3 regions of the Xanthobacter sp. DMC47 genome follow, and region 1 is predicted to be linked to each of the others. Evidence: predicted binding sites of a transcription regulator. Region 1 holds the regulator's gene; each other region holds the start of a gene.

What was found. Region 1 encodes HrcA, which represses chaperone genes, less so after heat shock. Its sites were predicted from a motif close to GTTAGCACTCNCNNNNNGNGAGTGCTAAC; they were not measured.
Region 2: the regulator HrcA is predicted to act here: its motif matches at 5,346-5,374, upstream of groES (co-chaperone GroES).
Region 3: the regulator HrcA is predicted to act here: its motif matches at 6,338-6,366, upstream of groES (co-chaperone GroES).

Annotation. Positions count from the first base shown of each region.
Region 1 is NZ_JBQUZM010000005.1:120,018-130,058, forward strand. Features, by position in the region: gene ACT54R_RS20725 (TetR/AcrR family transcriptional regulator) at 1-427, opposite strand, end outside; gene ACT54R_RS20730 (hypothetical protein) at 548-775, shown strand; gene ACT54R_RS20735 (lipopolysaccharide assembly protein LapA domain-containing protein) at 851-1,171, opposite strand; gene ihfB (integration host factor subunit beta) at 1,177-1,461, opposite strand; gene sppA (signal peptide peptidase SppA) at 1,612-2,577, opposite strand; gene hemW (radical SAM family heme chaperone HemW) at 2,664-3,860, opposite strand; gene rdgB (RdgB/HAM1 family non-canonical purine NTP pyrophosphatase) at 3,866-4,498, opposite strand; gene rph (ribonuclease PH) at 4,498-5,211, opposite strand; gene hrcA (heat-inducible transcriptional repressor HrcA) at 5,369-6,469, shown strand; gene grpE (nucleotide exchange factor GrpE) at 6,589-7,236, shown strand; gene ACT54R_RS20775 (response regulator) at 7,254-7,655, opposite strand; gene efp (elongation factor P) at 7,826-8,395, opposite strand; gene epmA (EF-P lysine aminoacylase EpmA) at 8,587-9,660, shown strand; gene ACT54R_RS20790 (STAS domain-containing protein) at 9,733-10,035, opposite strand; gene ACT54R_RS20795 (Na/Pi cotransporter family protein) at 10,019-10,041, opposite strand, start outside.
Region 2 is NZ_JBQUZM010000004.1:162,700-172,740, forward strand. Features, by position in the region: gene nrdR (transcriptional regulator NrdR) at 1-147, opposite strand, end outside; gene glyA (serine hydroxymethyltransferase) at 175-1,488, opposite strand; gene tgt (tRNA guanosine(34) transglycosylase Tgt) at 1,733-2,887, opposite strand; gene queA (tRNA preQ1(34) S-adenosylmethionine ribosyltransferase-isomerase QueA) at 2,884-3,972, opposite strand; gene ACT54R_RS12570 (exopolysaccharide biosynthesis protein) at 4,004-4,606, opposite strand; gene ACT54R_RS12575 (usg protein) at 4,825-5,103, opposite strand; gene groES (co-chaperone GroES) at 5,502-5,816, shown strand; gene groL (chaperonin GroEL) at 5,940-7,571, shown strand; gene exbB (tonB-system energizer ExbB) at 7,936-8,946, shown strand; gene exbD (TonB system transport protein ExbD) at 8,953-9,444, shown strand; gene ACT54R_RS12600 (TonB family protein) at 9,441-10,041, shown strand, end outside.
Region 3 is NZ_JBQUZM010000001.1:1,952,629-1,962,669, forward strand. Features, by position in the region: gene ACT54R_RS09010 (COG4223 family protein) at 1-332, opposite strand, end outside; gene ACT54R_RS09015 (uroporphyrinogen-III synthase) at 443-1,141, opposite strand; gene hemC (hydroxymethylbilane synthase) at 1,211-2,143, opposite strand; gene tsaD (tRNA (adenosine(37)-N6)-threonylcarbamoyltransferase complex transferase subunit TsaD) at 2,230-3,333, shown strand; gene ACT54R_RS09030 (NAD(P)H-dependent glycerol-3-phosphate dehydrogenase) at 3,337-4,320, shown strand; gene glsA (glutaminase A) at 4,488-5,477, shown strand; gene ACT54R_RS09040 (hypothetical protein) at 5,582-6,106, opposite strand; gene groES (co-chaperone GroES) at 6,411-6,701, shown strand; gene groL (chaperonin GroEL) at 6,746-8,392, shown strand; gene ACT54R_RS09055 (protein adenylyltransferase SelO) at 9,050-10,041, opposite strand, start outside.

The sequences.
Region 1 (10,041 bases):
GCAGGTCCCGCAACCGATCCGGCAAGAACTTGTCGCGCAATGCGGATAGGGCGGCATCGGTCGTCTGGGCTTCGGCGATGAGCGCGCGGAAGGTGCTGCCGGACGGCGTCTCCCGCCAGAAGCCCCACAGGGCGCGGGTGTAGGCGAGAAGATCGCTCCAGAGGGCGCCGGTGTCCGGCAGCGCCATGTGGCTCGCCTTTTCCGCCGCATACACATCAACCAGCAGATCAGCCTTGGTGGGCCACCAGCGATAGATGGTCGGCTTGCCCGCCCCTGCCCGCCGCGCCACCTCATCAATGGAAAAGCCGGCATAGCCGCGCTCCGCCAGTAGCGCCCGCGCCGCCGTCAGGATCGCGGCCTCCGCTTCGGGATTGCGCCGCGCTCCGATGGAAGAGCGCCGACGGTCGGCGGGACTGGTGTCGGGCATGAGGCGTCGCCTTCCGAGATTTCCCCTTGCATAACGAAACGGGTCGTATATATCAATATCAATCAGAACGATCCGTTTCGTTCCTATCTTTCAGATCCTGCCGCTTCCGGAGTTGCTGCCATGAGCAATCCTGCAATCCTGGCCCACCTGCGCTTCCTCGCCCTGATGATGATCGGCGCCTATGCGCTCATCAATGCCATCCTGACGCTCCTTTCCCCCCTCACCGCTGGATGGCCGATCTGGGAATCCACGCTGCTCGCCGTGCCACCGATGGTGCTGGGGATGGTCCATTTCGTGCTCCCGATCGCGCGGCGCCACCTCACGCGCCCGGACCGGACGCAGGCGTGAGCCAAAACGAAAGAGCCGCCCTGATGACAGGACGGCTCCGACACCCGATCAAGGCGATCAGAAAAACAGAGCTGCTCAGTGGCGGGGCGCGGGCAGTCCGAGCTGCGACGACGGTGCCGGGCGGGCGGCCTCGGCCCGCTTGTGCTCGCGGCGGGCGGCGCGCGCTTCGCGGCGATAGCGGCCCTGCCGCGCCCAGGTGACCACCCCGCCGGCAATGACGCCGACGATCACCGCAGCGAAAATGATCGCGAACAGCGGCAGCGTCACCGACAGGGCCGGATGGTCCGGCGAGAAGGGATCGAGGGAGAGCGTGACCGGCTTGCGGTTGGCAACCGCCAGCGCCACCGCGAGGATCGCGAGGGGCAGGCCGATGAGGATGGAGAGGAAGCGGCTCACGGGGCCTACTTTCCAGTGTTGAGACGCTCGCGCATCTCCTTGCCGGTCTTGAAATAGGGAACGGTCTTTTCGCTCACGTCCACCTGTTTGCCGGTGCGCGGATTGCGGCCCACGCGTGCATCGCGCTTCTTCACCGAGAAGGCGCCGAAGCCGCGCAGTTCCACGCGATCACCGCGCTCGAGCGCAGAGGCGATCTGCTCCAGGATGGCGTTGACGATGTTCTCCACGTCCCTCTGGTAGAGATGCGGATTGGCCTCGGCGATCTTCTGGACAAGCTCGGACTTGATCATGGTGGCCCCAGTTCCCTCGAAAGCATCTGCCAAAAGTGAGCCAAGGCCCTTTGCGGCGGAGTGGGCGGCCGGATGTCCGGCAGGGTTGTCAGGTGTTGTTTTTCGGTGTTGCCGGAAAACCGCCAAGCGCTTGTGAACGCAATCTTAACCCTATGTCCGAGGGTGCCAGAGGGCCAACAGACCGTCAAGTTGACTGCGCTCCAGCGCGCCTTTCGCCGCATCCGTCAAAAGCGCCGCCGCCTGCGGGAAGCCGAGGGCGCTCACGACCCCGCGCGCAGCGCCCAGCAGCCAGCCGAACTCGTCGCCGACCTCCTTGGTGCGCCAGGTGCGGACCTTGAGGGCCTCGCTGACGCCCTTTTCGCGGGCAAGCCACGCGCGGGCGGTGCGCTCGTCGCCGAGTTCGTCGACCAACTGGAGTTCGAGCCCCTGATGACCGGTGAAAACCCGGCCATCCGAGACGTTGGCGAGCTTGGCGTCGGAGAGCTTACGGCGATCACCCACCAGGCCCTTGAACCAGGCGTAGCTGTCCTTGACCAGTGAATCCACGGCGGCGCGCGCCTCCGGCGTCACCGGCTCATAGGGATTGGGCGAGGCCTTGAGCGGGGAAGATTTGATATCCTCCATGGTCACGCCCACGGTCTTCAGAAGCTCGGTGAAGTTGGGAAACTGGTAGATGACGCCCACCGAGCCGACCAACGCATTGCGGCGGGCGACGATATGGTCCGCGCCCAGCGCCGCGATATAGGCGCCTGAGGCAGCGACGCCCTCCACGACAGCGACCACCGGCTTCTTCTCGGCGAGGCGGCGCAGCGCGTCGAACAATTGCTCGGATCCGGTCACGGTGCCGCCGGGGCTGTCGATGGAGAGGATGACGGCGCTGGCGCGGGAGCGGCCGATCTCCTCCAGAAGCTCCACCCGCTCGCGATCGTTGCGGATGATGCCGCCGATCATGATCCGCGCCACGTGAGGCGAGGAGGCGGGAATATCGCGGCCGACGAGGGCCGACACGCCCACAACCACCGCGGCGACGACGCCCAGCACCCCGAGCACGCGCCAGAATGTGACCTTTCGCCGGAGGCGGCGACGTTCGACGATCTGGTCGGCATCCAGCGACATGGCGCGCGTTCCTCGGCAGGCAGTCCCAAGCCCCACGCGGACTTAAGCAGGCGGCGCGGCGTTGGCAAGCGCTCCCGCGCGGGAGCTTACCCTGCCAGGGCGGCGATGACGGCGTTGAGAACCGGAAAGCCGGCGGGGGTGACACACAGACGGTCCGCCTCGCGCGACACCAGCCCCTCGGCTTCCAGCATCCCGAGACGATCGCGGGCGATGCGTCCGCCCAGGCGGGCGTGCCGGGCGAGATCGACGCCTTCCCGAAGTCGGAGCCCCATGAGCAGCATCTCATCCGCCTGCTCGGAGGCAGAAAGCGTCTCGTCCGAGACGATGCCGTGCCCGGCGGCCTCCACACGCTTCAGCCACTCCTCCGGCGCCCGCTCGGTGAAGGTGGCGCGGCGGGCGGCGCCCGACGCCAGCCGGCCATGGGCGCCGGCGCCGATGCCCGCATAGGTGCCGTAGCGCCAGTAGACGAGATTGTGCCGTGCCTCGGCACCGGGCCGGGCGTGGTTGGAGACCTCGTAGGCCGGCAGACCGGCCTGCGCCGTCACCTCCTGAGTCACGTCCCACAGGGCGCGGGACAGGTCATCGTCGGGCAGAATGAGCTTGCCGGCACCGTATAGCCGTTCGAACGGCGTGCCCGGCTCGATGGTGAGCTGGTAGAGGGACAGGTGCTCGCACCCCTCACCGAGCGCGCGCCGCAGTTCCGCCGCCCAGGCTTCGGGCGTCTGGCGCGGGCGGGCATAGATGAGGTCGAAGGACACGCGATCGAAAGCGCGCCGCGCGATGGCGACGGCCGCCAGCGCTTCCGCCACCGAGTGCATCCGCCCAAGGCCCTGAAGGTCCGCATCGTCCAGCGCCTGCACGCCGAGCGAGACCCGGTTCACGCCCGCCGTCCGGTAGCCGTGAAACCGCTCCGCCTCCACGGAGGTGGGGTTCGCCTCCAGCGTCACCTCGGCATCGGCCGTGAGCGGCCAGGCTTCGTCGATGGCTTCCAGGATGGCGGCGACCGTCGAAGGCGCCATCAGTGAGGGCGTGCCGCCGCCGAAGAAGACCGTTTCCGCCCGCCGTGGCCCCGACAAGGCCCGCATATGGGCGATCTCCCGCCGGAAGGCGGCGATGTAGCGGGCCTCGTCCGGCGGCACGAGGCGGACGTGGCTGTTGAAGTCGCAATAGGGGCATTTGGCCTTGCAGAAGGGCCAATGGACGTAGACGCCGAACCCCCCGTCCGTGTCCGCCCCCGGAAGAGAATGCGCAGGAGCGTTCGCGGAGGGGGCCTGATTTGAGATCGCGCTCACCCCTTCAGGCACGCCTGCGAGAGCTTCAGGAAGGCGCGGGCGCGGTGGGAGAGGCCGAAGCCCTTGGGGGGCATGCCGTGCTTCTCGTCCGCCGTCATCTCGGCGAAGGTCTTCACATGTCCCTCGGGGAGGAACATGGGATCGTAGCCGAAGCCCTTGGCGCCGCGCGGCGGCCACACGAGGGTGCCGTCCACTGTGCCCTCGAACTCCTCAAGATGTCCATCCGGCCAGGCGATGCAGAGCGCCGAGACGAAGCGGGCATGGCGCTGCGCCGGATCGGTGGCGCCGACCTTCTGCAGTTCGGCCTCCACCTTCTCCATGGCCATCTCGAAATCGCGCTCCGGTCCCGCCCAGCGGGCGGTGTGGATGCCCGGCGCGCCGCCCAGCGCATCGATCACGAGACCTGAGTCGTCGGCGAAGGCCGGAAGCTGCGCCGCATTGGCCGCGGCAACCGCCTTCAGGCGCGCATTGCCCTCGAAGGTGGTCTCGGTTTCCTCCGGCTCGGGCAGCCCGAGCTCGCCGGCGGAGACCGCCTCCACCCCGTGGGGCTCCAGCAGCATCTTCATCTCGATGAGCTTGCCGGGATTGTGGGTGGCCACCACGAGCCGCCCGGTGAGCTGGCGCGCCATCAGCCGATCGCCAGCTTCTGGAGCGACACGAGCTGATCCACGCCCGAACGCGCGAGCGAGAGCAGCGAGAGCAGTTCCTCCTGGGTGAACGGCGTCTTTTCCGCCGTGCCCTGGATCTCCACGATGCCGCCGGTGCCGGTCATGACAAAATTGGCGTCGGTCTCGGCGACCGAATCCTCGGCATAGTCGAGGTCGAGCACGGGCGTGCCCTCATAGATGCCGCAGGAGACCGCCGCCAGATGCTGCTTGAGCGGCATTTCCTTGATCATGGAGCGGGACTTCATCCAGCTCAGGCAGTCGTAAAGCGCGATCCAGGCACCGGTGATGGAGGCGGTGCGGGTGCCCCCGTCGGCCTGGAGCACGTCGCAATCGATGGTGATCTGCTTCTCCCCCATCGCCACCAGATCGGTGACGGAGCGCAGCGAGCGCCCGATCAGGCGCTGGATTTCCTGCGTGCGGCCGGACTGCTTGCCGGTGGTGGATTCGCGCCGGGTGCGGTCGTGGGTGGCGCGGGGCAGCATGGAATATTCCGCCGTCACCCAGCCGCGTCCCTGGCCCTTCAGCCACGGCGGCAGGCGCTCTTCCAGCGTCGCGGAGACGAGGACGTGGGTGTCGCCGAACTTCACGAGGCAGGAGCCTTCCGCGTGGCGCATCACGCCCCGTTCAAAGGACACCGCGCGCATCTCGTCGGGGGCGCGCTTGCTGGGGCGCATGATGGATACCTCTTTGTGCGTCATGGGCGCTCCTTTTAGAGCGCCGCGCGCCGGGAGGAAAGCAAGGGACGCGACAGAGCCTGCGCAGCGCTTGAACCCGGCCCCGGCGAGGGACACATTAGAGCCAGCGAAATCCTTTGTTCCGAAGGCTGAACCCGTGGCGCTCGATCCGTTCCTGCCCCTCTCGACCGGCGGCCTCGCGCAGATCGACCAGCGTTCGCGCGAGATTTTCCGGCAGATCGTGGAGAGTTACCTCGCCACCGGCGAACCGGTGGGCTCGCGCAACATCGCCCGCCTCATCCCCATGACGCTCTCCCCCGCCTCGGTGCGCAACGTGATGGCGGACCTGGAAGCGGCCGGGCTCATCTACGCCCCTCACACCAGCGCCGGACGCCTGCCCACCGAGCGCGGCCTGCGCTTCTTCGTGGATGCGCTGATGGAGGTGGGCGACGTCAACGAGCGCGACCGCGCCAATATCGAGACGCAGGTGCTCGCCGCCGCGCGCACCACAACCGTGGAAGGCGTGCTGCAGGAGGCGTCCGCTTTGCTCTCGGGCCTTGCCCGCGGCGCCGGCGTCGTCACCGCGACCAAGACCGACCCCCGCCTGAAGCACGTGGAGTTCGTGCCGCTGGAGCCGGGCCGCGCCCTCGTCATCCTCGTTTCCGAGGACGGGCAGGTGGAAAACCGGGCGCTGACGCTGCCGGCCGGCCTGCCAGTCTCCGCCCTCACCGAGGCGACCAATTTTCTCAACGCCCGCATCCGCGGCCGCACCCTCTCCGATGCCCGGCAGGAGATGGACAGCCTCCTCGCCGAGCTGAACCGCGACCTCGACACCCTGACCGCCCGCGTGGTGGAGGCCGGGCTCGCCTCCTGGTCGGGCGACGAGCCGGGCGGACGCACCCTTATCGTGCGGGGGCAGGCGAAGCTCCTGGAAGACCTGCGCGCGCTGGAAGACCTGGAGCGCATCCGCCTGCTGTTCGACGACCTCGAGACCAAGCGCGAGGTCTCCGAGCTGCTTGGCCGGGCGGAGGAGGCGCAGGCGCTGCGCATCTTCATCGGCTCGGAAAACCGGCTGTTCTCGCTTTCCGGCTCCTCCACCATCGTCGCGCCCTATCGGGACGGGCAGGGGCGCGTGCTGGGGGTGCTCGGTGTCATCGGCCCGACGCGGCTCAATTACGGGCGCATCGTGCCCATGGTGGACTTCACCGCCCGCCTCGTCAGCCGGGTGCTGGGCGCGCCGGGGGCGGACGCGGCCTGAGGGGAGGCATCACCCCGACTTGATTTTTCCCCCCATCGCCCCGATATGCGCCGGGACGATTGGCCTTTGCCCGGCGGCATGTGACCTCGGGCGAATCTCAAGGCAGGGGAAGTGACCGGATGAGCGAGCAGAAGCGCACGCCCGAGACCGGCGGCGACGCAAGCGAAAACGGCGCCGCGCGGGGGACTGCACAGGTGAACGAGGCAACCGCCGAGGCGGAAGCGAGTGCCATGGCGGATGCCGCTCTCGGCGACCCGGCAGGCGACAAGGCGCGCCTGGAAGCGGAGATCGCGAGCCTCAAGGACAAGTTCCTCCGGGCGTTCGCGGAGGCGGAGAATGTGCGCCGCCGCGCCGAGAAGGAAATCCAGGACGCCAAGACCTACGGCATCGCCTCATTCGCCCGCGACGTCTTGAACGTGGCGGACGATCTGGCCCGTGCCCTGGGTTCGGTGGAGGCAGAGGCCAAGGCGACCGCCGAAGGTGGTTTCAAGGCGCTGCTGGACGGGCTGGAGCTGACCGAGCGCGGCCTCGTCAAGGCGCTGGAGAAGCACGGCATCCGCAAGATCGAGCCGAAGGGCGAGAAGTTCGACCCCAATCTGCATCAGGCCATGTTCGAGGTGCCGGACCCGAGCGTCCCCACCGGGACCGTGGTGCAGGTCGTCCAAGCGGGTTACGTCATCGGCGAACGCGTTCTGCGCCCGGCGATGGTCGGTGTCGCCCGTGGTGGCCCGAAGGCCGAGCCCAGCAAGGCCGCCGGGGCGGCGTGAGGCTCGATTTCTGAAAGTTACATGTCGTTGGAGGCGGACACGTGCCGCCTCCCGGGCTCTCCGCCGCCCGGACCACCGCTCGCTCCGATCAGGTCGGCGAGGGCATCGGCAATGACGCGGCTGGTGTAGGGCTTGGCCACGCGCGGCGCGTCGGCAAATTCCGCCGGCATGCGAACGCTGCCCGTGTAACCCGAGCAGAAAATGAAGGGAATGCCACGTTCCGCGAGGACCGCTGCGGCCGGATAGACCGGCTCGCCGGCCAGGTTCACGTCGAGGATGGCAGCGTCGATGCGCTCGGAGGTCGCGGCCGCGACCGCGGCGGCGAGGCTCGCGACCGGCCCGACCACGGTGTAGCCCAGCGACCTCAGATTGTCGTCGAGCCCCAGTGCCACGAGGTGCTCATCCTCAACGACGAGCACCCGCCTTCCCGACAAGATCATCTTCAACGCCCTGGCTGACTGCATGTCCCCTCAGGGCCATGTCCGGGTTCAACCAGCGGCCGCGGGAAAAGTTCCACGCGCCGCAGCAAGGCGTTGTACGAACGCCGGAAGGTCGAATCCGCCCTTCCGGTTCGTCGCGAAGCCCGCGATCAGTCCTTCGCGCGTTCCACGTAGGAGGCGTCGGCGGTCATGATGACGACGCGGGTGCCGGCCGAGATGTGCGGCGGCACCATGGTGCGCACGCCGTTGGAGAGCATGGCGGGCTTGTAAGAGGAGGAGGCCGTCTGGCCCTTCACGGTCGGCTCGGTGTCCACGATCTCCAGCACCACGCGGGCCGGAAGCTCGATGGCGATCGGCACGCCGTTATGGGTGGAAAGCATGCATTCCATGCCTTCCTGCAGATAGACCGACTGGTCGCCCATCACATCCTTCGGCACGGTCACCTGATCGTAGGTTTCCGGGTTCATGAAGGTGTAGCCGTCGGAATCCTCGTAGAGGAAGGTGTGCGGGCGATCTTCCACGAAAGCGCGCTCCACCTGCTCGGTGGTGCGATAGCGCTCGGAGATCTTCACGCCGTCGGAGATGCGGCGCATGTCGAGCTGCGTCACCGGCGTGCCCTTGCCGGGGTGGATGTTCTCGGCGGTGAGCACCACGTACAGCTTGTCGTCGATGTCGACCACGTTGCCCTTGCGCAGGGTGCTGGCGATAACCTTGACCACGTCGTCTCTTCCTTGACCTGATGCGCGGCGTCCGCGCCGATTGAAAACCGGGGGACGGCGGCGCCGTCTGGCTGGTTCGGCGCGCACCATAGCGATAATGGCGCGCAACGCCAGTCTTGCACCCGTCTTTCCGGCACCGCGCGGCGGCAGTGGCCGGCCGCTCCGACCGGCCGCAAGGAGGAATCCATATCATGGCGGTATCGAGTTCCCCGCCCGCGCCCCCCTCCTCCGCATGGTGGCAGCCGGATGTCCACGCCGATCGCCGCCCCTTCCTGCTCGCCCGCAGCCGCATCGCCGCCGCCCTGCGTGCAGCGTTCGTGGAAGACGGCTTCATCGAGGTGGAAACACCGGCGCTTCAGGTCTCCCCCGGCAACGAGACCCATCTGCACGCCTTCGGCACGGACCTCATCGGCCCGGATGGCGCGACGCGCCGCCTCTATCTGCGCACCTCGCCCGAGTTTTCAGCCAAGAAACTGCTGGCGGCCGGCGAGTCCAGGATATTCGAGTTCGCCCGCGTGTTCCGCAATCGCGAGCGCGGCATGGCCCACCATCCGGAATTCACCATGCTGGAGTGGTATCGCGCCGGCGCGCCCTATACGGCGATGATGGAGGATTGCACCCGCCTCCTTGTCCGCGCCGCCGAGGCAGGCGGGGTGAAGGCCTTCTTCTATCGTGACAAGCCGTGCGACCCTTTCGCCGCGCCGGAGCGCCTGACGCTCGTGGCGGCATTTAACCGCCATGCGGGGATGGATCTCGAAGCCCTTTTGCCGTCCGCCGGAGAAACACCGGATGCTGCCCGCTTCGCCCGTGCGGCGGCCGAGGCCGGCATCCGCACCGCGCCCGACGACACCTGGGCCGACATGTTCTCGCGCGTGCTGGTGGAGAAGATCGAGCCGCATCTCGGGGTCGGCCGCCCGACCATCCTGACCGACTATCCCGTGAGCGAGGCGGCTCTCGCCCGGCCCAAGCCGGACGACCCGCGCCTGGCCGAGCGGTTCGAGCTGTATTGCTGCGGGCTGGAGCTTGCCAATGCCTTCGGCGAGCTGACCGATGCGCAGGAGCAGCGCCGGCGCTTCCAGAAGGACATGGACGAGAAAGACCGGCTCTATGGCGAGCGCTATCCGCTCGACGAGGACTTTCTCGCCGCGCTGGCCCTCATGCCGCCGGCCAGCGGCTGCGCCCTCGGTTTCGACCGGCTCGCCATGCTCGCCAGCGGGGCGCGGAGAATCGAGGATGCGCTCTGGGCTCCGGTGGCCGGAACTTGAAACACGCCACTCCGCTCAGGCGCCGCGCGGGCGTGAGGCGTTGTGCCGCTCAGGCGCCGCGCGGGCTTCTGGTCAGTTGATCTCGAACAGGGTCGAGAAGCCGGAGATGTCGAACACCTCGCGGATCTGCGGCTGGAGCGAGGACAGCGCGAGCTTGCGCTTGGCCCCGCGCATGGCCTTGCCGGCGACCAGCAGCGCGCGCAGGCCGGACGACGACACGTAGTCCACGCCGGCGAGGTTCACGGTGATCCCCCCGTCGGTCATCGACACGACTTCCATAAGGCTCGCCTCGAACGGCTTGGCGTTGGGCGTGTCGAGGCGCCCCGCCACCTTCAGCACCACGTCGCTTCCGACCTGCTCACGCTCGATGTGCATCAGCCT
Region 2 (10,041 bases), on a different contig from region 1:
CAGCTCGCGCAGTTGCACCCGCTCGAACGTGGTGAAGCGGCCGCCGCAATCTGGACAGATGCGGCGGCGCCGGATGGCGGTGTTGTCTTCCGTCGGCCGGGAATCGCGCACCTGCGTCTCAAGGCCGCCGCAATAGGGGCACCGCATCCTTCACGCCTTCCCCGTCTTCGATCCTCAGGGATAGATGGGGAAGCGGGCGAGCAGGGTCGAGACCTTCTCGCGCACGGCGGCCTCGACGAGGCTGTCCTCGTCCGAGCCCTTCTGGGAGAGCACGTCGAGCACCTCGGCGATGAGGTTGCCCACCTGCTGGAACTCCGCCACCCCGAAGCCGCGGGTGGTGCCCGCCGGGGTGCCGAGGCGCACGCCGGAGGTCACGAACGGCTTCTCGGGATCGAACGGGATGCCGTTCTTGTTGCAGGTGATGTGGGCGCGGCCGAGGGCGGCCTCGGACACCTTGCCGGTGAGGCGCTTGGGGCGCAGGTCCACCAGCATGAGGTGGGTGTCGGTGCCGCCGGAGACGATGGCGAAGCCGTGGCCCTTCAGGGTTTCGGCAAGCGCCTTCGCATTTTCCACGACGTTCTTCGCGTAAAGCTTGAACTCCGGGCGCAGCGCCTCGCCGAACGCCACCGCCTTGGCGGCGATGACATGCATGAGCGGACCACCCTGGATGCCGGGGAAAATGGCCGAATTGACCTTCTTGGCGATGTCCTCGTCATTGGTGAGGATCATGCCGCCGCGGGGGCCGCGCAGGGTCTTGTGGGTGGTGGTCGTCACCACATGGGCGTGCGGGAACGGGCTCGGATGGGCGCCACCGGCGACCAGGCCCGCAAAATGCGCCATGTCCACCATCAGCAGAGCGCCGACGCTGTCGGCGATGGCGCGCATCTTGGCGAAGTCGATGATGCGCGGATAGGCGGAGCCGCCGGCCACGATGAGCTTCGGCTTGTGCTGGTCGGCGAGCTGGGCCACCGCCTCGTAGTCGATGCGCTGGTCGTCCTCGCGCACGGTGTAGGGCACCGGCTTGAACCACTTGCCGGACATGTTCACCGGCGAGCCGTGGGTGAGGTGTCCGCCCGCGGCGAGGTTCAGGCCGAGGAAGGTGTCGCCCGGCTGGAGCAGCGCGAAGAACACGCCCTGGTTCGCCTGGCTGCCGGAATTGGGCTGCACGTTCGCGAAATTGCAGCCGAACAGCTTCTTGGCGCGATCGATGGCCAGGTTCTCGGCCACGTCCACGAACTGGCAGCCGCCGTAGTAGCGCTTGCCCGGATAGCCCTCGGCATACTTGTTGGTGAGCACGGAGCCCTGGGCTTCGAGCACGGCGCGCGAGACGATGTTCTCGGAGGCGATCAGCTCGATCTCGTCCCGCTGGCGACCCAGCTCCGCTTGCACCGCGCCGGCGATCTCGGGATCGGTCTCGGCGAGAGAGGCGGTGAAGAAGCGGTTCATTTCCTCCGTGACGGAGGAGCGGTTCGCGTCCTGCGAGGCCATGGCAGGTCTCCGGTGATGGCGTGGAGGCTCCGGGCAAGGGCGGCTGGCGCCCGGCCGGAGCGGACCCTGCGCTTATCACAGGGCGAAGGTGAAGTCCAAAGCCGGCTGGTGCGGCGTGTCGGCCGGGGCAGGCCTTTGCGGTCAGGCAGGCTGCTTGAAGATGCGCAGCCGCAAGGCCTGCGGCACACGATCAGGCCGCGCAAAGACGCAGCGGAAATGGCAAGTCGGGCCGGAGGGGCTTCCCTCAGCCTTCCCACACCGGCAGATCGCCCCGCGCCCAGCCGGCCTTGGTCTCCGCCACATAATCCGCATACCGCCCGGCGGCGATGGCGGCGCGGGCACCGGCCATGAGCTGCTGGTAATAGTGGATATTGGCCCACGAGATCAGCATGGCCCCCAGCATTTCCTCGCAGCGCACGAGGTGGTGGAGATAGGCACGCGAATAGTCGCGCAGCGCCGGGCAGTCGCTCTCCTCATCCAGCGGACGGGGATCTTCCGCGTGGCGGGCGTTCTTCAGGTTGATGCGGCCGAAGCGGGTGAAGGCCAAAGCGTGCCGGCCCGAGCGTGTGGGCATCACGCAGTCGAACATATCGATGCCGCGCGCGACGCTCTCCAGCAGGTCGTCCGGCGTGCCGACGCCCATGAGGTAGCGCGGCTTGTTGGTGGGCAGATGCGGCGCCACCGTCTCGATCATGGCGAGCATGACCTCCTGCGGCTCACCCACCGCAAGGCCACCGATGGAATAGCCGGGGAAATCCATGTCCGCCAGCGCGCGGGCCGACTCGATCCGCAGCGCCGGCACCGCACCGCCCTGCACGATGCCGAAGATGGCGCGGCCCTTGGGCTGCGTCTCGAACGCGCGCTTCGAGCGCTCCGCCCAGCGTAGCGAGAGCCGCATGGCGCGCTCGGCTTCCTCGTCGGTGCAGGGCAGGCGCACGCACTCGTCGAGCTGCATCTGGATGTCCGCGCCGAGCAGACCCTGAATCTCGACCGAGCGCTCCGGGCTCATCTCGTGATAGGCGCCGTCCACATGGGAGCGGAAGGTAACGCCCTGCTCGCTCATCTTGCGCAGGCTCGACAGGCTCATCACCTGGAAACCGCCGGAATCGGTGAGGATCGGCCCATCCCAGCGCATGAACTTGTGCAGGCCGCCGAGCTTCGCCACCCGCTCGGCGCCGGGGCGCAACATGAGGTGGTAGGTGTTGCCGAGCACGATATCCGCGCCCGCCGCCTTCACCTGGTCGAAATAGAGCCCCTTCACCGTCGCGACCGTGCCCACCGGCATGAAGGCCGGCGTGCGGATGCGCCCGCGCGGGGTCGAGACGAAGCCGGTGCGGGCGGCGCCGTCGGTGGCGGAGAGGGTGAAGGAGAAGGTGTCGGCAGGCGTGTCGGGCGTCATGCGCCGCCTTGTGGCAGAAGCAGGCAAGCATCGCCATAGGAATAGAAGCGGTAATTTTCCGCGATCGCATGGGCATAAGCGCGCTTCTGCGCCTCATGTCCGATGAAGGCCGCCACCAGCATCACCAGCGTCGAGCGCGGCAGGTGGAAGTTGGTGAGCATGGCATCCACCGCGCGAAAACGGTAGCCGGGGGTGATGAAGATGTCCGTCTCCCCCACGAAGGGGCGGATAAGCCCGTCCTCTCCCGCCGCGCTCTCGATGAGGCGGGTCGAGGTGGAGCCGATGGTGAAGATGCGCCCGCCCTTCGCCTTCACCGCATTGAGGGCGTCGGCCGTCTCGCGCGTCACCTCCCCCCACTCGGCGTGCATGGTGTGGCCGGCAGTGTCTTCCGCCTTCACCGGCAGGAAGGTGCCGGGGCCGACATGCAGTGTGACCTTGTGCAGCGTCGCGCCGGCGGCCGCCATGCGGGCGAGGAGGTCGGGCGTGAAATGCAGGCTCGCGGTCGGCGCCGCCACCGAGCCGGCGACCCGGGCGAACAGGGTCTGGTAGTCGTCCTTGTCCCGCGCATCCTCGTGGCGGCGGGCGGCGATATAGGGCGGGATGGGCATGTGGCCCACGGCCGCCACCGCATCATCCAGCACGTCTCCGGCGAAATCGAAGGCGAGGACGATGGAGCCGTCCTCCTCCTTGCCCGCCACGGTCGCATCGAGCGTGCCGAGGAGGCAGGCGCCGCCCTCGCCGCCGAAACGGATGCGGTCGCCGACCCGCAGGCGCTTGCCGGGCTTGGCAAAGGCGCGCCAGCGGTCGGGCGCGAGGCGTTTGATGAGCGTCGCCTCCACGGCCACGTCCGAGCCGCCATCGCGGGAGCGAACGCCTTCCAGCGCGGCGGGGATGACGCGGGTGTCGTTCACCACCACCGCATCGCCGGGCCGCAGGAAGTCCGGCAGGTCGCGCACGCTGCGGTCGTCCAGCTCTGGCGCTGCGCCGGGGCGGACGACGAGCATGCGCGCCGTGTCGCGCGGCTCGGCGGGGCGCAGGGCGATGCGGTCCTCGGGGAGGTGGAAGTCGAAGGCGTCAACGCGCATGGGGGAAGGCAGACATGGAGAGGGCAACGGCTCAGAAGATGGCGATGGCGCCCTGGTAGATGGCCCAACTCATCAGCGCTGTCACCATCAGCCCGAGGATCGTCGCGCCGAAGCCGGCGAGGATGACGAGGCCGTCCCGCTCCACGAGGCCGAGGCCGAAGATGCACACGGCAAAGCCCGGCGGCAGATTACCGAGGAAGGGGATGGGCAGGATCAGGATGAAGCCCAGCACCACCACCGTCGCGCCCACCACCCGCCGCGCCGTGGGGCCGGCGAACTCTTCGAGGCGGGGCCGCGAGATGCGCTCGAACCGCTCGATCCAGGGCCGCGAGCGGGTGACGATCGACTCCAGCATCGCGCGGGAGAAGGTGCGGCGGGCGATCCGTTCCGGCAGCCATAGTTCCTGCCGTCCCAACATCATCTGCAGGCCGATGAGGCCCAGGATGATGCCGCACACCACCGGGATGCCGGGCGGCATGGGGATGCAGTTGGGAATGCCGAAAATGAGGAAGAGGATGCCGAAGGCGCGGTTTCGCAAGGCATTGACGAGATCGCCGATGGCGACCTGATCCTGTTCCTGCGACGCGAGCACTGCGGCCAGGAGCTCGGAGGTTCGTGGGGTGCGATGGTCCAAGGCGCCCTCATGACGTGGACGCTTCAGCTACAACCCGAAAACGGCGGTGGCAGGGCACGGCCGCGCAAATCTTACGCTACGACAGACGCGCGCTGGCGAATTGAGCGGACATGCACGCCCCACCCCCGCGGGGACGTGCATGTCCTCACCGCCCGTCGAAAATCATAAAGCGCGTTGACCGATACGGAAACCCCCTGACGTTGGGAGAATGGTCCAGATCAGTTCAAAAGGAACATTCCGTCCACGGACCGCAGTTCTGCGGGCTTGATAAGGCCGGAATGGGCGACCCGCACCGAATGCAGCCGCCCCTCGATCTCGCGCTGCCAGAATTCGAGGAACTTGTTCAGCTCCGGAAAGCGCGGGCAAAGGTCGTACTCCTGCCAGAGAAAGGTCTGGAGCAGGCCGGGGTGGTCGGGCATGCGATAGAGGATCTCGGCCGTGGCGAGGCCGTAGCCTTCCATCTGCAGGACGAAGTCACGCGACACCTTGGAAACCATGGGTCACACCTCCAATCCGCGGCCCCGCCTGCCATCAGGAAGGGGGAAGACGGGACCGGACACTTCATTGTCGGCTACACACTTTGCCAACGCCAAGGCTAAAGATTGGTTTCCGTCTGCAAAAACAATGCTCTAGCAGCCTTCGCACGGGATTGCTGACAGCCGCCGGCCGGGCCGCGGCCGCGCCAGCGCAGCGCCCCTTCAAGGCGGCGCTTTCGCTGCAAGCTGGCAGAATAACGGCCGCTAGCACTCCGTTCCCCTGAGTGCTAATTTTTTTGAGCCGACCCCTTGCGGCCCGAAATGGGCGCCCTTAGATCGCGGTCGGGCCGGGTGGAGGGGTTCCCGGCGCCTTCAAAACAGGCAACCCCGATGGACAACATCGAACCGGAGGTTTCCCTATGGGTTTCCGTCCCCTGCACGACCGCGTGGTCGTCAAGCGCATCGAGGCCGAGCAGAAGTCGGCCGGCGGCATCATCATCCCCGACACCGCCAAGGAGAAGCCGCAGCAGGGCGAAGTCGTCGCGGTCGGTCCCGGCGCCCGCAACGAGAAGGGCGAACTGGTGGCGCTCGACGTCAAGGCCGGCGACATCGTGCTGTTCGGCAAATGGTCCGGCACCGAAGTGAAGATCGACGGCCAGGATCTCCTCATCATGAAGGAGAGCGATATCCTCGGCGTCATCGAGAACGCGGCCGGCGCCAAGAAGGCGGCCTGAGTCGAGGCGGCCTGATCTCAGGCTGCGTGATTTTCGGTCGCAGGATCGAGGCTGCCCGAGGCGCCCGGTCCCGCGGCATTCGCCAATCCCATTTAATCGTCCCAATCTGAAGGAGCACGCCCCATGGCTGCCAAGGACGTGAAATTCTCCGTAGACGCGCGCGACAAGGTTCTGCGCGGCGTCGACATCCTCGCCAACGCCGTGAAGGTTACCCTGGGTCCCAAGGGCCGCAACGTGGTGATCGAGAAGAGCTTCGGCGCCCCCCGTATCACCAAGGACGGTGTGTCGGTGGCCAAGGAGATCGAGCTCGAGGACAAGTTCGAGAACCTCGGCGCCCAGCTCGTGCGCGAGGTCGCCTCCAAGACCAACGACCTTGCTGGCGACGGCACCACCACCGCCACCGTGCTCGCCCAGGCCATCGTGAAGGAAGGCGCTAAGGCGGTTGCCGCCGGCATGAACCCGATGGACCTGAAGCGCGGCATCGACGTCGCCGTGGACGCCATCGTGAAGGACCTCGCCGCCAACTCGCGCAAGGTCACCTCCAACGAAGAGATCGCCCAGGTCGGCACCATCTCCGCCAACGGCGACGCCGAGGTCGGCAAGTTCCTCGCCGAGGCGATGAAGAAGGTCGGCAACGAGGGTGTCATCACCGTCGAGGAAGCCAAGACCGCCGAAACCGAACTCGATGTCGTCGAAGGCATGCAGTTCGACCGCGGCTATCTCTCTCCGTACTTCATCACCAATGCGGAGAAGATGCGCGTCGAGTTCGAGGAGCCCTACATCCTCATCAACGAGAAGAAGCTCGCTGGCCTGCAGGAGCTGCTGCCCGTGCTCGAGGCGGTGGTGCAGTCGGCCCGTCCGCTGCTGATCATCGCCGAGGACGTGGAAGGTGAGGCCCTCGCCACCCTCGTGGTGAACAAGCTGCGCGGCGGCCTGAAGGTGGCTGCGGTGAAGGCCCCCGGCTTCGGCGATCGCCGCAAGGCCATGCTGCAGGACATCGCGATCCTGACGGGCGGTACCGTGATCTCCGAGGAAGTCGGCATCAAGCTCGACAGCGTGAACCTCTCCATGCTCGGCCGCGCCAAGAAGGTGGTGATCGAGAAGGAGAACACCACGATCGTCGACGGCGCCGGCGAGAAGGCCGACATCGAGGCGCGCATCGCCCAGATCCGCGCGCAGATCGAGACCACCACCTCCGACTATGACCGCGAGAAGGCCCAGGAGCGCCTCGCCAAGCTCGCCGGCGGCGTCGCCGTGGTGCGCGTGGGCGGCTCGACCGAGGTCGAGGTGAAGGAGAAGAAGGATCGCGTTGACGACGCCCTGCACGCCACCCGCGCTGCGGTGGAAGAAGGCATCGTCCCCGGCGGCGGCGTCGCCCTGCTGCGCTCCATCAAGGTGCTCGACGGCCTGAAGGTCGACAACGCCGACCAGAAGACCGGCATCGAGATCGTCCGCCGCGCCATCCAGGCCCCGGCGCGCCAGATCGTGCAGAACGCCGGCGACGACGGCTCCGTCGTGGTGGGCAAGATCCTCGAGTCCAACGACTACACCTTCGGCTACAACGCCCAGACCGGCGAATATGTGGACATGGTGAAGTCGGGCATCATCGACCCCACCAAGGTCGTGCGCACCGCCCTGCAGGACGCGGCGTCCGTGTCCGGCCTGCTCATCACCACCGAGGCCCTCATCGCCGAGCTGCCCAAGAAGGCCGGCCCGGCCGCCCCGGCCATGCCGGGCGGCGGCATGGACTTCTGAGGTAAAGGAAGCCTCTGATGCCGCCCGGCTTCTTTACGAAAGTCGCAAACCGGCAAGGCGGTTTGCTCGGGCGGCGGCATGGACTTCTGAGGTAAAGCAAGCATCTGACGCCGCCCGAAACGTTGGGCGGCCAATGAACGGAACGGCCGGGCGAAAGCCCGGCCGTTTTGCTATTGCGGGCCGCCGCACGGGTGGGCGAGCTTCCCCAGCGCCAGATTGAAATCGCTCTATATCACAGGGCTTTGCCGATAATCTGGCCGGGCATGGGTTAGCGTCGGCGGCGAATGGGGGTATAAAGGCGCGAGCCAGCTATTCCCGGCGGAGGGATCGCCAGCCTGTCCGTTTTGATCATTGGTGATGCGCGATGCCTGTTCGCCTGATTTCGCGCACGTCTGCCGGGCGTGCTGATTTTCGTCTTTCCTCGCTGGCGCCGAAGAGCGTGGCTGTGCTTTCGCTGGGCCTGTTGCTGGCCGTGACCTCCGCGCCCGTCGCCGTTTGGGCGCAGCCGGCCGCTCCCACCGAGACGCACCAGCACGCGACGTCCGTTGCGCCACAGCCTTCTGCGGCTGTACCTGCTCCTGCCCCCGCCGCCGAGGCCGCGCCTGCCCCGGCGTCTGCCACCCCGGTCGAGCCCGCGCCCGCTGCGCCCGCACCGGAGAGCATGGCCGATGCGCGCCTGCCCCATGATCTGTCCCCCTGGGGCATGTTCATGGCCGCCGACATGGTGGTGAAGGCGGTGATGCTGGGCCTCGCCTTCGCCTCGATCCTCACCTGGAGCGTGTGGTTCGCGAAATCGCTCGAGCTGCTGTTCGCCCGCCGCGCCGTCGCCCGCACGCTGAAGGCGCTGCGCGGCGCGGTCACCCTGTCGGACGCGGCGGCCGAGATGCCCAAGGCCAACAGCCCGGCCACTGCGACGGTGCGCGCCGCGCTCGCCGAGTGGCACGCCTCCGCCGGCCTGCCGGTGGACGGCATCAAGGAGCGCGTCGCCGTCGCCCTGTCGCGCATCGAGGCCAAGGCCGGCCGGCGGATGACTGCGGGCACCGGCATTCTCGCCACCATCGGCGCCACGGCGCCGTTCGTTGGCCTGTTCGGCACGGTGTGGGGCATCATGAATGCCTTCATCGGCATATCGAAGGCGCAGACCACAAACCTCGCAGTGGTCGCCCCCGGCATTGCCGAGGCGCTGCTCGCCACCGCCATCGGCCTCGTCGCCGCCATTCCGGCGGTGGTGATCTATAACGTGTTCGCCCGCGCCATCGCTGCCTACAAGGCCAACCTTGCCGACACGTCCGCCGAGGTGATGCGCCACCTCTCCCGCGACCTCGACCGTGCCGCGGCCGAGGTGGAGGCCCCGCGCCTGCGCGCTGCGGAGTGACCCGGGATGGCCGCCAAGCTCGATCATGGCGGGGACGACCTCGCCGAGAACCACGAGATCAACGTCACGCCGTTCATCGACGTGATGCTGGTGCTGCTCATCATCTTCATGGTGGCGGCGCCCCTCGCCACGGTGGACGTGAAGGTGGACCTGCCCGCCTCCAACGCCCAGCCGCAGCCGCGCCCGGACAAGCCGCTGTTCCTCTCCGTGAAGAAGGACCTCACGCTGGCGCTGGGCGATGATCCCGTCTCTCGCACCGGCCTCGGCGCCATGCTGGACGGACGCACCAACACCGACCGCCAGCAGCGCGTGTTCGTGCGCGCCGACAAGACGGTGCCCTATGGCGATGTGATGGAGGTGATGAACCTCCTGCGCACCGCCGGCTATCTCAAGGTCGCCCTCGTCGGCCTGGAAGGCGGCGAACCGGCACCCGCCGCCCCCGCCGCGCTCCCTGCCGCCGCACCGGCCCCGGCCGGAGCACCCGGAGCGCCCCGGTGAGCGCGGTTCACCATCATCACCACTGGCACGACTTCGACCGCTACCACCTGCGCAACATGATCCTGCGGCTCGCCGCGGGCGTGTTGCTCGTCGTCGGGCTCCATGCCGCCGCGGTCTATGTGGCGCTGAACTGGAACAAGGAAGCGCCGGGCGAGCAGTCGCCGCCCGCCGCCATCATGATCGAGCTGGCGCCCATGGCCGTGAGCCAGCAGTCCCAGGAGGAGGTGGCGCCCGGCCCGCAGATGGTTCAGGCGCCCGAACCGGTGCCTGACGCCAAGGAGGACCCGCAGGAAGACGCCGAGCCCCCGCCGGTCCCTCAGGTGACCGAGACCGTGGAGAAAATGCCGGAAACCCCGCCCGCGCCCGCCGAGGCAGAGGTGGTGCTGCCCAAGCCCGAGCCGAAGAAGGTGGAGGAGGCGAAGCCCCGGCCCAAGGAGGTGGAGAAGCCGAAAAAGGAGGCGAAGCCCACCCGCCGGCCGGCCGCTCCCACCACCGCCGCCGCGCCGCGCTCCGAGGCGCCGACCGCCCAGACCACGGCCGCCCCCTCCCCGGGGGCCGCGGCCGCGCGCTCGGCTGCGCTGGCGGACTGGAAATCGC
Region 3 (10,041 bases), on a different contig from region 1:
GCGTCGCTCTTGGCGTCCGCCGCGGCTTCGGCCTCCTTGCGCACCTCGGTCTCGGCGACCTGCTCGGCGCTCTTCTCGGCCGCCGCGCTGGACGCTGCGCTTTTGGCGGGGGCGTCGCCTGCGGGCCCGCCGGTGTTCGGGACGGTGCCCGTGCCTTTGGCCGGCTCGGCCGGCGCGGCGCCGGTCACGGGCTTCTGGACCGCCGGACCGGTCGGCTTGGGCGCCGACGGGATTTCCTGCGCTTTCAGGTCGAGCGTGGGCGGGGTGCGGGGCGGTCGGGAGGAGAAGTTCTCCGCCTTCGGATCGTCGCTCGCCGGCGTGTTGGTGGCCATCGGCGTCGCTCGTGCCTCCCTATTGGGTTCGGACCCGTCTTCGGGACCGGGATAGACCGGCCGGAGCCGGGCCGCAACCGCGACGCCCGCCCCCGTCCCTCACAGCCGCGTCACAGCAGCGCGAACAGTGCATCCTCATTGGGCGCGGCGGCGACCTCCACCGCCAGACCCTTGCGGACGAACGGCTCGGCCACCTGCTCGGAGAGGCACAGTTCGCGCACACCGGTCAACGCGTCGTTAAGCCCGGCGGCGGCAACGCACCGCAGCAGGGTCTTCACCGTCCGCTGGGAGAAGTGCAGCGCCGCCGTCACGGTTCCGCTCGCCAGCGCCGCGCGCGCCTCCTCCGACAGGGCATCCGCCGGTTCGGCCGCGTAGACGATGGCGAGATCCAGCGAAATGCCGGGGGCGGCGAGCAGGCCGGCGAGATCGGCGGCACGGTCCTCGCCCGCCGGGTTCAGCACCCGCGCGCCGGACGGGAGCACCGCCGCGATGCGCCCGGCCAGCGCCGAGGCATCGCCGTCGCAATCGGTGACGCTCGCAAAGCCGATGGCGCGGGCCTCCTTGGCCGTGCGCGGACCCACCGCGAAGGCCGGCAGATGGAGGAAGCGCTTGCCGTCGGGATGGGCACCGAAGGCCGTCACCCCGTTGATGGAGGTAAAGGCCACCGCATCGAACGGCCCCTCGGGCAACGGTGTCGTGGTGGGGGCGATCCGCAGCATGGGATCGATAATCACATCATGCCCCAGCGCCCGAAGGCGCTTGGCGGTCTGGTTCGCCGCGGGCAGCGGCCGGGTGACGAGAACAAGCATGGGCAAAACAATCGAACGGAAGAACGGGGCAGAACAACGGCCGACGCGGTTAAGGCCGCGCCGGAAAGTCTAGAGACCCAGCGCCTTGGCCGGGGCACTGGCGCGCAGCTCGGTGCCGAGCGCCGTGCCGAGCGCGGCGGCATCCGCAATGGGAGCGGCGCCGGAGGCTTCCGCCGCATCCGCCCCATCGGGCGTCATGACGAGGCCGGAGAGGCGCACCTGATCGCCCTCCACCCGGGCGAGGCCGGCGATGGGGGTGCGGCAGGAGCCGTCGAGGGCGGTCAGGAACGCGCGCTCCGCCGCCAGCGCGATGCCGGTGTCGCGGCAGGCGACGGCGGCGATGGCGGCGTTGGTGGCGGGGTCGTTCACGCGGCATTCGATGGCGACAGCCCCCTGCCCCACTGCCGGCAGGAATTCGGATGTGGCCAGCACCGCGCTCGCCACATCGGCGAGCCCGAGGCGGGTGAGGCCGGCGAGGGCGAGGAGGGTGCCGTCGAAATCCCCGTCCTTCACCCGCGCGAGGCGGGTGTGGACGTTGCCGCGCAGCAGCTCGACCTTGAGGTCCGGCCGCAGGCGCCGCAATTGCGCCTCGCGCCGGAGCGAGGCGGTGCCGACCCGCGCGCCGGCCGGAAGATCAGCGAGGCCGGCGCCGGATTTCAGGATCAGCGCATCGCGCACGTCGGCGCGCGGCAGGTAGCCAGCGAGGTGCAGGCCCTCGGGCAGGAAGGTCGCGACGTCCTTGGCGGAATGGACGGCGAGGTCGACGCGGCCGTCCAGCAGCGCCTCCTCCAGCTCCTTGGTGAAGAGCCCCTTGCCGCCGGCTTCGGACAAGGCCCGGTCCTGGATCTGGTCGCCGGTGGTGCGGATGACCTCGATGGCGACCCGTTCCGGCGCGACGTTCAGCGCCTCCGCCAGGGCCGCCTGCACCGCATGGGCCTGCCACAAAGCGAGCGGGCTGCCACGGGTGCCGATGCGCAGGAGAGGGGAATTTCCGCCGGACATTTCTTCCAATTTCGTATTCTCGTTCAGGGATGCGTAGAATGCGCGAGGGATTCGAAACGGGATAGGCGGCGTTGCGGCGCAGCGCAATGGCGGCGCGCAACGCTCTGGAGGATCAAGGTTTGCCCGATCTCATGGTGCTCGGCATCGAGACCACGTGCGACGAGACGTCGGCCGCGGTGGTGACGCGCTCGCCCTCGGGCGCATCCGACATCCGCTCCAACGTCATCCGCTCGCAGGTGGAGATCCACTCCCCCTATGGCGGCGTGGTGCCGGAGATCGCCGCGCGCGCCCATGTGGAGGTGCTGGACCATGTGATCGCCGAGGCCATGCGGCAGGCCGGCGTGGATTATTCCGAGCTCTCCGGCATCGCGGCGGCGGCCGGCCCCGGCCTCATCGGCGGGGTCATCGTGGGCCTCACCACCGCCAAGGCCATCGCCCTCGCTGCGAAGAAGCCGCTGGTGGCGGTGAACCATCTGGAAGCCCATGCGCTCACCGCCCGCCTCACCGATGGCGTCGCCTTCCCCTATCTCCTGCTCCTCGTCTCGGGCGGCCACACCCAGCTCCTCGCCATCGAGGACGTGGGCAAATACACCCGCCTCGGCACCACGCTGGACGATGCGGTGGGCGAGGCCTTCGACAAGGTGGCGAAGATGCTGAGCCTGCCCTATCCGGGCGGCCCGCAGGTGGAGGAGCAGGCCAAGCACGGCTATTCCGCCCGCTTCGCCTTCCCGCGCCCGCTTCTGGGCCGGCGCGAGCCCGATTTCTCCCTTTCCGGCCTCAAGACAGCCGTGCGGCTGGAGGCGGACCGCCTCGCCCCCCTCTCGGACGAGGACGTGGCCGACCTCTGCGCCAGCTTCCAGGCGGCCGTGGTGGACGTGATCGCCGACCGCGTGCGGGCCGGCGCCCGCGCCTTCCGCGACCGGCTGGGGCGTGGCCCGACTGCGCTGGTGGTGGCCGGCGGCGTCGCCGCCAACGGCATGATCCGCGAGAGCCTCGCCAAGGTGGCGGCGGAGCTGAACACCCGCTTCGCCATGCCGGCCCCGGTGCTCTGCACCGACAATGGCGCCATGATCGCCTGGGCCGGAGCCGAGCGGCTCGCCCGCGGCATCCGCGACCGGCTGGACGTGAGCCCGCGCGCCCGCTGGCCGCTCGATCCGGCGGCCGCCGCCTCGGCCTCGGCGCGGGCCTGAGCGGTGTCGGGTTCAAGCTTTCGCCGCATCGGCGTGATGGGGGCCGGCGCCTGGGGCACCGCCCTCGCCAATGCCGCCGCCCGCGCCGGCCGCGAGGTGGTGCTGTGGGGCCGCGACGCCACGGCCATGGCCGACATGGCCGCGGCCCGCGAGAACCGGGCAGACCTGCCGGGCATCGCGCTCGATCCCGCCGTTTCGCCGGTGTCCAACCTCGACCGCGTGGCCGATTGCGACGCCGTGCTGCTGGTGGTGCCGGCGCAGGCCTGCCGTGCGGCGCTGGGGCATCTCGGCACCCGCGTCCGGGCGGGGATGCCCGTCATCTCCTGCGCCAAGGGCATCGAGCGCGGCACCCGCGCCTTCATGAGCGAGGTGATCGCCGAGACCCTGCCCGGCGCCCGGCCCGCCGTGCTCTCCGGCCCCAGCTTCGCCAGCGACGTGGCGGCCGGCCTGCCGACGGCGGTGACGCTGGCGGCGGGCGATGGCGCGCTGGCGAAGGACCTCGCGCAGGCGCTGGGCTCCTCCACGCTGCGGCTGTACCACTCCACCGACGTGCGCGGTGCCGAGATCGGCGGGGCGGCGAAGAACGTTCTGGCCATTGCCGCCGGCATCGTCGCCGGCCGCCGGCTGGGCGCGAGCGCCGCCGCAGCTCTGGTGGCGCGGGGATTTGCCGAACTGATGCGCTTCGGCGCCGCCTATGGTGCGCGGCCGGAGACGATCACCGGCCTCTCCGGCCTCGGCGACCTCATCCTCACCACCTCCGGCCCGCAATCGCGCAACTTCGCCTTCGGCCGCGCTTTGGGGGCGGGCGAGGCCGGCGCGGGCAAGCTGGCGGAAGGGGCTTTTACCGCCAGCGTGCTGGTGGAGATGGCAGCGGCCAAGGGCGTGGACGTTCCCGTCAGCGCGGCGGTGGACGCGGTACTCGCCGGCCGCCTCGGCATCGACGGCGCCATCGAGGCGCTGATGGCCCGGCCGCAGCGGGCGGAGTGAGGGCGGCCGCGCGCATTCACAGCCCGTCCTTCCTCGTTTCGTCCCTCTCCCGCTCCGGTCATGGCCGGCCACCGTCCCTGCCTTCCCCTGCCGCTCCCCGGGCCGTGGCACGCCTTGTGCTAAAGCCGGGGTGGGGCCGGCGCCGCCGGTCGGCATGGGGGATGATGATGGATTCGGGTCCTGCTCACGCGGCTCCCGGCTACGGGCTGGAGACGGTGGTGCGCCACACCTTCGAGCGCAGCCGCGGCGATACCTCCGGCGCCCTCGCCGACTACATTCCCGAACTGGCCCTGGTGGACCCGGACCGCTTCGGCATCGCCGCCGTGTCGGTGGAGGGGGAGGTGGTCTCGGTGGGCGATGCCGACGTGGCGTTCACCATCCAGTCGATTTCGAAGGCATTTGCCTTCTGTCTCGCCCTTGAGGTGGCGGGGCGCGAAAAGGTGCTGTCCCGCGTCGGCGTGGAGCCCTCGGGCGATGCCTTCAACGCCATCGTCTTCGATGCCGATACCAATCGGCCCTTCAATCCCATGGTGAATGCCGGGGCCATCACCGTTTCGGGCCTGCTCGTGGAGCATCTCGGCGATGCGGCGCTGGACTTCGTGCTGGATCGCTTCTCCGCCGCGGCCGGGCGGCGGCTGGTGGTGGACGAGGCGGTGTTCCGCTCGGAGGCCGAGACCGCCCATCGCAACCGCGGCATCGCCCACCTGCTCACCAGCGCCGGGGCGCTCACCGCCGACGTGGACGCGACGCTGGACCTCTATTTCCGCCAATGCTCCATCCTGGTGACGGCCGGCGACCTCGCCCGCATGGGGGCGACGCTGGCCAACATCGGCGAGGACCCGCTCACGCGCACCACCGTGTTCGCGGTGGATGCGGTGCGGGCCACGCTCGCCGTGATGTTCACCTGCGGGATGTACAATTTCGCCGGCAACTGGGCGTTCGACGTGGGTGTGCCGGCCAAGAGCGGGGTGGGCGGCGGCATCCTGGGCGTGGTCAACCGCCAGCTCGGCATCGCCACCTATTCACCGCGCCTCGATGCGCGCGGCAATTCCGTGCGCGGCATCGCCGCCTTCCGGGAACTGGCCGAGGAACTGGGCCTGCACGTGTTCGACCCCACCAACCGGGGGTCCGCCATGCTCACCGCCTTCGGGCGGTGAGCTTCTGGGGTTTTTTGCCGCCTTCGGGCGGTGAGCCTCTGCGGCTTTTGCCGCCTTCGGGCGGTGAGCCTCAGCCCGAGTGAGGGGCGCGAAGCCCCTCCCCGTCACGAGCAGCGCACGTAGACCATGGTGCCGTAGCGCTTGGCCACTTCCGGATCGACGAAGCGCAGCACCAGGATATTGCCGTCGAAGCGCACCACCTGACGGTCGCGCTCGCCGCCGGCCGGGTCGTCGGGCGGGCCGATATAGACCGGGCCGTTGCCCACCTGCTTGGAGACCAGCTCGGTCAGCTTGTTGTCGTCGGCGAGATACATCATTACGCCGCCATTGGTGCCGGCGGTAATAACATAGGGATTGTTGCCGCAGGAGGCCTTGGCCTGCGCCTCGGTGCGGGTGGCGTCGTCCGGCCGGTGATAGGCGGCGAGGCCCCAGCGGCCGACGAGACGGTCGGGCGGGATCGGGCTGGTATAGACCGGGCGCGCGGCCGGCGGCGGCGCGGAGGGGGTCGTCTCGCAGCCGGCGAGGCCGAGGGCCAGCACCGTGAGGGCGGCACCGGCCAGCGCGGCGCGCGGCCTTCCGAAAGCAAACCGCCCGAAAGCAGACTTGGATCCCGCAACCATCTTCGTCATGTGCTTTCCGAGGCCTCCCGCCGCCTGGAACAAGAAAGCGACCACCCAGGCAGTCGCCTGACCATAAAGGCTTGCGCCGTCGGCGTCGATGCCGTCCACGTCGGCCCCGTCCGCCGGTCAAGCCCCAGCTCCGCACGAGCTTATCCCACGGCTCGTTACCGCTTTGCTAGCTCCTCGATTGCTGCAGCGCGCCTTGACGTCCGGCGGACGCGCCCTTATCTCCGCGGCGAGCTTGGCACTCTTCATCCGGGAGTGCCAGAACGGCGGGCCAAGGCTCGCGCTCCCCCGAAAGAGGTAACGACCCATGTCCTTCCGTCCTCTGCACGACCGCGTGGTCGTCAAGCGCATCGAAGCCGAGCAGAAGACCGCCGGCGGCATCATCATCCCCGACACCGCCAAGGAAAAGCCCCAGGAGGGCGAGGTGATCGCGGTGGGCGCCGGCGCCCGTGACGAGAGCGGCAAGCTCGTCCCCCTCGACGTGAAGGCCGGCGACCGCGTGCTGTTCGGCAAGTGGTCCGGCACCGAGGTCAAGATCGACGGCCAGGACCTGCTCATCATGAAGGAAAGCGACATCCTCGGCGTCATCGCCAAGTGATCTTGCGCGTCTTCTGAGCGAAACAGAATCATAAGGAGGCCGTGATGGCTGCCAAAGAAGTAAAGTTCTCCTCCGACGCGCGCGAGAAGCTGCTGCGCGGCGTCGACATCCTCGCCAACGCCGTGAAGGTCACCCTGGGTCCCAAGGGCCGCAACGTGGTGATCGAGAAGAGCTTCGGCGCTCCCCGCATCACCAAGGACGGTGTGTCGGTGGCCAAGGAGATCGAGCTCGAGGACAAGTTCGAGAACCTCGGCGCCCAGCTCGTGCGTGAGGTCGCCTCCAAGACCAACGACCTCGCCGGCGACGGCACCACCACCGCCACCGTGCTGGCCCAGGCCATCGTGAAGGAAGGCGCCAAGTCGGTCGCCGCCGGCATGAACCCGATGGACCTGAAGCGCGGCATCGACCTCGCCGTCGCCGCCGCCATCGCCGACATCAAGGGCCGCGCCAAGAAGGTCTCCTCCTCCGCCGAAGTCGCGCAGGTCGGCACCATCTCCGCCAACGGCGATGCCTCCATCGGCGAGATGATCGCCGGCGCCATGCAGCGCGTGGGCAACGAAGGCGTCATCACCGTCGAGGAAGCCAAGACCGCCGAGACCGAGCTCGAAGTGGTCGAGGGCATGCAGTTCGACCGCGGCTATCTCTCTCCCTACTTCATCACGAATGCGGAGAAGATGATCGCCGACCTGGAAGAGCCCTTCCTGCTCATCTTCGACAAGAAGCTCTCCGGCCTCCAGCCGATCCTGCCGGTCCTCGAGGCCGTGGTGCAGACCGGCCGTCCCCTCGTCATCATCGCCGAGGACGTGGAAGGCGAGGCGCTCGCCACCCTCGTGGTCAACAAGCTGCGCGGCGGCCTGAAGGTCGCGGCGGTGAAGGCTCCCGGCTTCGGCGATCGCCGCAAGGCGATGCTTGAGGATATCGCCATCCTCACCGGCGGCACCGTGATCTCCGAGGACCTCGGCATCAAGCTCGAGAACGTCACCCTCGCCCAGCTCGGCCGCGCCAAGAAGGTCATCCTCGAGAAGGAAAAGACCACCATCGTGGACGGCGTCGGCGAGAAGGCCGACATCGAGGCCCGCGTGAACCAGATCAAGGCGCAGATCGAGGAGACCACCTCGGACTACGACCGCGAGAAGCTCCAGGAGCGTCTGGCCAAGCTCGCGGGCGGCGTCGCGGTGATCCGCGTCGGCGGCTCGACCGAGGTCGAGGTGAAGGAGAAGAAGGACCGCGTTGACGACGCGCTCAACGCCACCCGCGCTGCGGTGGAAGAGGGCATCGTCCCCGGCGGCGGCGTCGCCCTGCTCCGCGCCAAGGCGGCGGTGGAGAAGGTCACCTCCGACAACGCCGACATCAAGGCCGGCATCAAGATCGTCCTGCGCGCCCTCGAGGCCCCCATCCGCCAGATCGCCGAGAATTCCGGCGTGGAAGGCTCCATCGTGGTGGGCAAGGTGCAGGAGTCCAACGATCCGTCCTTCGGCTTCAACGCCCAGACGGAAGAGTATGTGGACATGATCGCCGCCGGCATCGTCGATCCGGCCAAGGTCGTGCGCACCGCCCTCCAGGACGCCGCCTCCATCGCGGCCCTGATCGTCACCACCGAAGCGCTCGTCGCCGAGCTGCCGAAGAAGGACTCCGGCATGCCCGCGATGCCGGGCGGCGGCATGGGCGGCATGGGCGGCATGGATTTCTGATCCACCCTCCCATCCGGGAAGAAAGAGAGGGCGCGGCCGAAAGGCTGCGCCCTTTTCTTTTGCCGTTCCCCGGACAAGCGACACCGCAGGTGGAGCGCCGATCCGGGGTCAAGCGCGAAACTCCCGCGCAGCGGGGGCAATCCCTGAGAACGGTAGTTTGAAGAAGCGCCTGCGGCGAACTCTTGCGCTGGGTCCCGGCTCGCATTCCGCTGGCGCTGCATGCGTCCGGGACGCCAGGGCGGCCCAGACCGCCGTCGCCTCCGGCGTGACCGGAGGGCCATCCCGTCGCCTGCGCGGGCAGCCGAAACGCAGAACAAACGTCACCATGGGTCCTCCGATCAAGTCGGAGGACGACGGCGATATTGGTTCTGTGCCCCGGACAGGCGACGGCGCAGCCGGAGCGCGGATCCGGGGTCCAGCGGCAAAGTCTGCCGCATCGGGCCATGCTCCCCTCTCCCCTTGCGGGAGAGGGGTTGGGGGTGAGGGGGGCTGCTTCCGCATGTCCGATGCCGGTTCGAGCGGCGATACACCCCTGACCCCTGCCCTCTCCCGCCCGAACTCGGCTTTTGCCGAGTTCGGTTCGTGTAGGTCAAAGTCGGCAGAAGCCGACTTTGAGGGGAGAGGGAGCTTAGCCGTTCTAAGCCTAGAGAGCCCCCCTCACGTCCCGCAGAACGTCCGATACCCCTCCATGGACGGCGGCAGCCCCGCATAGGCGGCGAACTCCGGCTGCTCCGCATAGGGATGCTCCAGCACCGTGTTCAGCCGCTCGAAGGGGCCGAGGTCGCCGCGCTCGATGGCGGCGGCGATGACCTCTTCCACCAGATGGTTGCGGGGGATGAAGAGCGGGTTCACCCCATCCATCCCGGCGCGGATGTCGGCACCCGCGCAGCCCGTCTCGGCGAGGCGCGCGCGCCAGCGTTCGGCCCAGGTATCGAAGGCGGCGCGGTCGAGGAAGAGGTCGCGCACCGGCCCGCCCGCGTCCGCGTCCTCTGCCAGCGCGCCGAGGCGGCGGAAGGTGAGGGTGAAGTCGGCCCTGGAGCCGATCATCACGTTGAGGAGGTCGTGGGCGAGGGCCACGTCCTCGTCGCCCGCCTCCGGCAGGCCGATCTTGGCGCAAAGGCCGGCGTGGTAGGCCGCATAGAAGCGCTTCGGGAAGGTGCCGAGCGCCGCATTGGCGGCGGCGATGGCGGCTTCCCGGTCCTCACCCAAAGAAGGCGTCATGATGGGGATGAGGCATTCGGCGAAGCGGGCGAGGTTCCAGTGGGCGATGTCCGGCTGGTTGCCATAGGCATAGCGCCCCATCTCGTCGATGGAGGAAAAGACCGTGTTGGGATCGTAGGCGTCCATGAAGGCGCAGGGGCCGTAATCGATGGTCTCGCCCGACACCGACATGTTGTCGGTGTTCATCACCCCATGGATGAAGCCGACGCACAGCCAGCGCGCCACCAGCGCCGCCTGCCGGCCGATGACCCCGTCGAGCAAGGCGAGATAGGGGTTCTCCGCCCCCACGAGGTCGGGATAGTGGCGGGCGAGGGTGTAGTCGGCGAGCTGCTTCACCGCATCGAAGCTCTTGCGCGCGGCGAAGAACTGGAAGGTGCCGATGCGGATGTGGCTCGCCGCTACCCGCGCCAGCACGCCGCCCGGCAGCG